DNA from 2 places in the Lysinibacillus sp. NPDC097214 genome. Region 1 is predicted to be linked to the other one. Evidence: predicted binding sites of a transcription regulator. Region 1 holds the regulator's gene; the other holds the start of a gene.
The links. Region 1 encodes Rex, which represses fermentation and respiration genes when NADH is low (regulators of the CRP and FNR family bind a similar motif). Its sites were predicted from a motif close to TTGTGAAATATTTCACAA; they were not measured.

Region 1 (3,655 bases):
GTAGACAATGGAAACAACCTGGTCTAAGAAATAGCGGTCATGGGAAACAATTAGAATAGCCCCTTCATAGCTTTTTAAATATGATTCCAACCAAGAGAGGGTATCAATATCTAAATGGTTAGTTGGTTCATCGAGTATTAATAGGTCAGGTTTACTTAAAAGAAGCTTAGCAAGCGCTAACCGAGTCCGTTGTCCCCCTGATAGTGAGCTAATTGGCTTTTCGTAATCATTAGGATAGAACTGCATGCCATGAAGGACAGAACGTGTATCAGATTCATATTGATAGCCACCCGCATCCTTAAAATTATGCTGCAAATGATCGTATTCAGACATTATTTTTGCATATAAAGTAGGATTTTCATAAACAGTTGGATCGGCCATTTGTTGTTCTAATGATCGTAGTGTTTGTTCTTGGGCAATAAGCGGCTCAAAAATTGTCATCATTTCATCCCAAATCGACAATGTTGAGTTTAATCCAGCATGCTGCTCTAAATATCCAATTTGTACACCTTTAGGAATAATAATATCGCCAGAGTCATATGACATTTGACCAGCAATTATTTTAAGTAAAGTGGACTTACCAGCACCGTTACGACCTACTAATGCAACACGGTCACGATGTTGAACTTCTAATTTTACGCCACTTAAAATTTCATCTGCAAGGAAGGATTTATATAGTTGATTGACCTGTAAAACAATCATTCTTGACACCTCAATTCTTCCTTAGTGTAATGGATGAGCGATTGGCTTGCAATGTCGATGCTTTACTTATTCCAAGCTGTCATGTAAGATTGAAACGATTTCCCTTTATTTAGTGGCGTAAAAGCGCCATTAACTAAAGGAAAATCCTCCAGTGAATATTATAAACTTAGAAATATAAAGCATGTATCATAAATAGAACTTGATACGTTTTAAGGGGGAAAAAGTTTGAAACAAGAATTAAAAATTCCACAAGCCACTACGAAAAGACTTCCTCTTTACTATCGTTTTATCCAAAACTTTGCACAAGAAGGCATGGAACGCATTTCTTCGAAGGAACTAAGTGAAGCGATGAAAATTGATTCTGCAACTATTCGCCGAGATTTTTCTTATTTTGGTGCTCTTGGGAAAAAGGGATATGGCTATGATGTGCAGCATCTCTTACAATTTTTTAGCCAAACGCTCGATCAACATGAAGCGACAAAAGTAGCGTTAATTGGTGTAGGGAATTTAGGTAGTGCTTTATTAAAATATAATTTCCAAAAAAATCATAATACTCATATCGTTGTGGCATTTGACTCGAAGGCCCCAAAAGAAGGGAAGATGATTAGCAATATTCCTGTTTTTCACCCTGATTTATTGGAAGAGAAGTATGCAGAATATGGAGCGGAGCTTGCAATTTTAACAGTTTCACCACGCTCTGCACAGAAAATGGCTGATAGATTAGCAGCGATGAACGCAAAAGGAATTTTGAACTTTACGCCAGAGCGTATTACTGTACCAGATAAAATGCAACTTTTAACAATCGATTTATCGGTAGAGTTGCAGGCACTTATTTATTTAATTCGTAATCAGGAAGAGTGATCATAGTACATAATTTAACTTCTTTCAGCGGAGTCCAAACACCCGCTGAAAGAAGTTAAAGTCTCCGGACGCAATTAGGCCGGGGTATAATTGATAGTATAGCTCACAGTTTCTGTTAAATAGAAGTATGTAATAAATTGAGAGAATGACGAAAAACTTTCACATATTATTAGTTAGCAAAATGGCGAAATATGCGTTAAAATGATGGATATAAAGAGGAGGTGGCTGTAATGGGTGGTATTGGTCCTATGAGCCTCATTATTATCGGAATTGTCGCATTACTAATTTTTGGTCCTAAGAAGTTACCAGAGCTTGGTAAAGCATTTGGTTCAACATTACGTGAATTCAAAAATGCTACTAAAGGTTTAGCCGACGAAGATGATGATGACAAGAAAAAGAAAGAATTAGATAAGTAAGTTAGGATGTTTGAGGAATGAATCCAAGAGATCTAACTGTCATTGAACATATAGAAGAATTAAGAAAACGGCTTTTCATTGTTGCCGTTTTCTTTGTTCTCGCTATGGCTGGCGGCTTCTTTGTTGCAAAGCCGCTTGTTAAATACCTTCAAAGTACTGGAGCGAATTACAATATAGAGCTCCATGCATTTGATGTAGTAACACCGCTTGCAATTTATATCCAAGTAGTTTTCTTAATCGCTTTTATTCTTTCTTCGCCGGTATTGATGTATCAATTGTGGGCTTTTATTAGCCCGGGATTAAGGGACGTAGAACGAAAAGCAACTTTAAGCTATATACCGTATTCATTTTTATTGTTTTTAGCAGGGCTATCCTTTTCATACTTTTTACTATTCCCTTATGTCATAAAATTCATGATGAATTTATCAAACGATTTAGAAATTCAACAAACAATTGGCATACATGAATATTTTACGTTTTTATTTAAGCTTACAATACCTTTTGGTTTCCTTTTCCAATTACCGATTGTAGTCTTGTTTTTTTCACGTATTGGGATTTTATCTCCTGAGTTACTAATTCGTATTCGTAAGTATTCATACTTTGGTTTATTTGTATGTGCTGCTCTAATCGCGCCACCTGAATTAGCTTCGCACTTAATGGTTTCAGTACCGTTGTTTGTTCTTTATGAAATTAGCATTATGATTTCTCGTATTGGCTATAAGAAATACTTAAAATCAGAGGAAATGCGAATGAAGGAAGAACAAGAGGCTGAGCAAAAACGTCAGATAGAAGAGGCACTTGAACAGCAGAGGCGTCAAATCGAAGAATTGAATCAATAATAATAGAAGCTCGATGCTAATTAGTAGCATCGAGCTTTTTCGTCATTATAGTTACAGCTTACATGCAATAAAAATCAGTGGAAGAAAAACTCCCACTGATTTTTTATTGCATTTTTTCTAGTTCTTGAAGAAACTTTTGCAATGGTTCTGCATACAATTGTACAAGTGTCACAAAACCGTTCAGCATGACATGGGCGATAATTGACGTCCAAATGCGTTTCGTTTTGTGATATAAGAAGGCAAAAATTAATCCACAAATTGTATAAAGCAAGATATGTGAGAAGTCCATATGAATAAGTGCAAAGAAAATGGCACTTACTATAGCGGCTACCCAGAAATTAGTTGTTTGGACAAGCGAACCAAAAATTACACGACGGAAGACGAACTCTTCTAAAATTGGTCCAAATACGACAATTGCTAGTATCGCAATAGGAGCGCCTTTTGCTATACCTACAATATCAGCTGTGTTTTGCGACCCACCTTGGATACCGAATATAGCCATTTCGATAGCTGCGCCAATCATTTGGCCAAAGAAGACTAAGAAGAAACCAATAATTCCCCACATAATTGACAGTGGTATCGTTTCTTTCTTCCCTTTATAAATATCCCAAAACGCTTTATCGCGAGATGTTAAGATTAAGCTTAGAATTAACGCAATAGCAAAGCTGAGTGCAATATACCAGCCTTGCGTGAGCGGAGCAGCTTGCTCACTAGGTAAACCGGTTGTACTCATAACAAACTTGTGAAATGGGCTTGCCAGCCATCTACCTGATATTTGCATGAGGATATAGATCAGTAAAACATAAAGGGCTGTTTTTTTATGTTTATTTATTTTTT
Region 2 (3,655 bases), on a different contig from region 1:
CACGTGCATGTTTTTCACGAGTTGTCAGCTCAGGATTTTCACCGTTGCGAACACGGTCTACAGCCTCTTGAATTGGTAATGTGTATTGTACTGCATTTTTAACGCCTTCAATGCGACGCACTGCATCTGAGTGACCTTGACTTAAACCGTCTCCCCAGAAAGTATAAGTTGTGCCTACTGGTAGAACTGTCTCCCCGAGTATACGATTTAAAGAGAATAAACCTGGATCCCAGCCAACTGAAATGACGGATACTTTACCAGATTTTTGTGCCGCAGCATCTACAACCTCGAAAAACTCAGGAATTTTCGCATGAGTATCAAAGCTATCAATTGTATTAAACCATTGTGCAAAGTGTGGTCCTTGCTCTGGTAAATCTGTTGCTGAGCCACCACATAAAATCATTACATCAATGTCATTTTGGAATTTTTCAGCATCATCCACTAAATATACGCTTGCATTACTTGCAATGTTTACAGTTGAAGGATCGCGACGTGTGAATACCGCTACTAATTCCATATCTGGATTTTGTGAAATAGCAAACTCTACACCGCGCCCTAAATTTCCATAACCTACAATACCTACTCGAATTGCACTCATTAAAAATTCCTCCTCACGATTACGTGACTATGTGAAGCCCTTCACGTTAAATCTACTTACAATAATACGTTGTGTTAGGAAAATTCACAATAGTTTGAGTACGAGTTTTTCTCTTGAAATCATACAAGTTTTCTATGATTTCTATTCGTAAATGGCATGAATACGGTTACATATTAAAAATCAAATGACTAACCTTTAAGTTTTCGTTAAAGCCATGTAAATGAAGACTTTTTCCACCGCATGTCTTGTACAATAAAACTAACGACAAAGGGGGCATGTTGAATGAAAGGTAATTATTATTCACCAAGCACAACATTGAAACAAGGAGAATTACTTACTCGTCCATTCCAAAATGCACAAAAATCTGCTAAAGCTCACATTGAAACTGAGGTAAAGCACAAAAAGATCCCACCCGACACACACCAATGTTTAATGGTTATACCTTTTGGCGTTATAGAAGAAACCCTAGCTATCTCCGTACAAAACCGAAGAGTCAATGAGGCTAACTTTTACCATAGCGGCAAGGAGATAGCACGCTGGTTAGTTAAAAAAAGTGAATACAATAAGCTTTAGTATTCCTCACAGTATTTCCTGTGCTAATTCGGAAAGACGCTTTTCATTAATAATGTGATAGCCATTCTTTTTCTTCTCTAAAATTTTTTCTTCACAAAATTGTGCAAGTACATATAATAAATGTCGATAGGAAACCCCTAAATATTCACAGATTTCAGTATGCTTTTCTTTATAGACTCCTTGATCTGAAGAAAATTGAATAAATGCAGCAAGTCGATTTTCAAGTGGAAATGCTTGATTTTGTGTATATTTTGACGTCATTTTGAACGCCTTTTCCCCTAAAAACAAACAAAGTTTACGTAAAAATAGTACATCCGTGAGTAACTTTGCTTTGCAGGACTGTTTAATCGAAAAACAAATCGTCTCGGTTACTGTCTGAATCCCCTTCGTATATCTTGCCTCATTAAGTAACTCAATTTCCCCCATAAAAAGTGGTGCCTCCAAGTAATCGATAAGCGAGACCTTGCCATTTTTATGTGTCATGTATAGCTTCGCCTTTCCTTCGATCATGTAGTATAGCGTATCTGGAAATGACCCTTCTTGAAAAATCCATTCACCTTTGTCAAACTTACATATTTCTAGAAATGGATCAATTTCAAAAGAAAAAAAATCATCTATTGGAAATTTATCTAGATAATATGATCGTTCCTCAGCTGTCAGTATTTGCATTTTTTAATCTCTCCTCCGAAATAATGTGAGATATCTCACATTATTGTAACGATGAACGTGCTATTATTCAACATAGTTAAATTGGAGGTACGGAATATTTATGAACAATCAACGATGGCTTTCTCAAAATTTCTTTGCATTTTTCTTTACATGGGGTATTTTCTTACCTTACTGGACTGGTTGGCTTGTAGATGCCAAACATCTTACAGTTTCACAGGCTAGTGTCGTAATGGGCTGTGGTCTTTTAGCACGAGCAACATCAAATCTATTTTTCTTCCCGACGCTTGCAAAATATGTGAATAACAAACGACTCACTAGCATTCTAGCAATAGGTGCCCTCATCACAACTTTATTTTACTTACTAAGCACGAGCTTTATCTCGCTTCTTATTGTTACCCTTTTATTTAGCGTTTTCTATCCAGCACTGCTACCTGCCGTTGAAAGTAGCGCGGCAACGCTCGTACAGCATGGAAATGTACACTATGGTAAAAGCCGCTCTTATGGTTCCCTTGGCTTTGTCATTGCAGTATTAATCATTAGTATGCTGACAGGTGCATTTGGCAATGACATTATTTTTTGGAGTATGGTGGTCGGCCTGATTGGTATGCTGTTGATGCAACAAATGGCTACTCCACAAGAGTTACTCGTTGTACCGACGAAAGAACAACGTGCAAAATCATTGTCGATGAAAACATTATGGTCTATTAAAGGCTTCCCTATTGTTTTATTAATCGTTATTTTATTACAAGGCGCTCACGCTTCTTATTACAGCTACGGCTATATATATTTAGGTGATTTACATGTCGACCCATTCTACATGGGCATGATTATTAACATCGCCGTTATTTGCGAAATCTTATACTTTATGAAGGCTGATACACTATTTAAAAAATGGCGCTCATCTTCTTTATTACTTTTAGCAGCAAGTGGTTCATCATTACGTTGGCTACTTATTTACCTATTCCCGAATGTCTGGGTATTTATCGCTTCTCAAACATTACATGCATTATCTTTTGCTCTCGCGCATTACGCTTTTATCAGCTATTTAACAAAAGTATTGCCGAAGGAGCAAATTCCAAATGCACAAGGCCTTTACTCTGCATTAGCAATGGGATTAAGTACAGCTATCCTTACATTTTTAGGCGGCTATCTATACGAAATTTCTCCTGGACTATCATTTGCAGCAATGCTTATTTGTACTGTTCCAGCAATCGGTATACTGCTTACTACTAGAAATAAATATCAATATTAAAATAAGCAGGTGAGATTTTTCTCACCTGCTTTTCTATTTACTCACTTTGGATAATACGAAAACCCAGGATATTTCACGACCGGCCACTTTTCCTTTCTTAATACATGTAGAAGTTCCGGGCCAATATTTAAATTGCTTTGTACCAGCTCAGCTGGAGTAAGAGCCATCCATTGATTTAATGAAACATCTTGAAACCTATCACTTTTAAACATTTCAAGGAACCATAATGTCTCCGTACCGGTATTCTCAATGTAGTGTCCATTTGCAAACGGCACGTATCCAACATCTCCTGCACGATAATCGAATGTTCTCGCCACACCATTAGCTGTAAATACTGTCATACGCCCTCTCCCTTGTAGGTAATATTGCCATTCGTCATTATTCGGGTGCCAATGCAGTTCTCTCATAGCACCAGGTTTAATCTCGACAAGTGCTGCTGCGATATTTTTAGAAATAGGAAAGTTTGTCGAATCCACAATTCTGACACTGCCACCGGGGGTTTTAATAGGAGTTTGTGCAAGCAGACGATGCTTGAAGGTTTGAGGAACTGTACCATATGGAGA

Region 2: yeiL (transcriptional regulator YeiL) is a predicted target of Rex. The motif match lies at 1,864-1,881, and genes of this name have one in related genera.

Annotation. Positions count from the first base shown of each region.
Region 1 covers NZ_JBNNSS010000015.1:64,403-68,057, reverse strand. The annotation lists gene ACQKMI_RS22695 (ABC-F family ATP-binding cassette domain-containing protein) at 1-702, opposite strand, end outside; gene ACQKMI_RS22690 (redox-sensing transcriptional repressor Rex) at 928-1,563, shown strand; gene ACQKMI_RS22685 (twin-arginine translocase TatA/TatE family subunit) at 1,794-1,979, shown strand; gene tatC (twin-arginine translocase subunit TatC) at 1,997-2,818, shown strand; gene ACQKMI_RS22675 (CPBP family intramembrane glutamic endopeptidase) at 2,922-3,655, opposite strand, start outside.
Region 2 covers NZ_JBNNSS010000004.1:442,656-446,310, forward strand. The annotation lists gene ACQKMI_RS12175 (diaminopimelate dehydrogenase) at 1-598, opposite strand, end outside; gene ACQKMI_RS12180 (hypothetical protein) at 881-1,171, shown strand; gene yeiL (transcriptional regulator YeiL) at 1,178-1,840, opposite strand; gene ACQKMI_RS12190 (MFS transporter) at 1,941-3,092, shown strand; gene ACQKMI_RS12195 (oxalate decarboxylase family bicupin) at 3,134-3,655, opposite strand, start outside.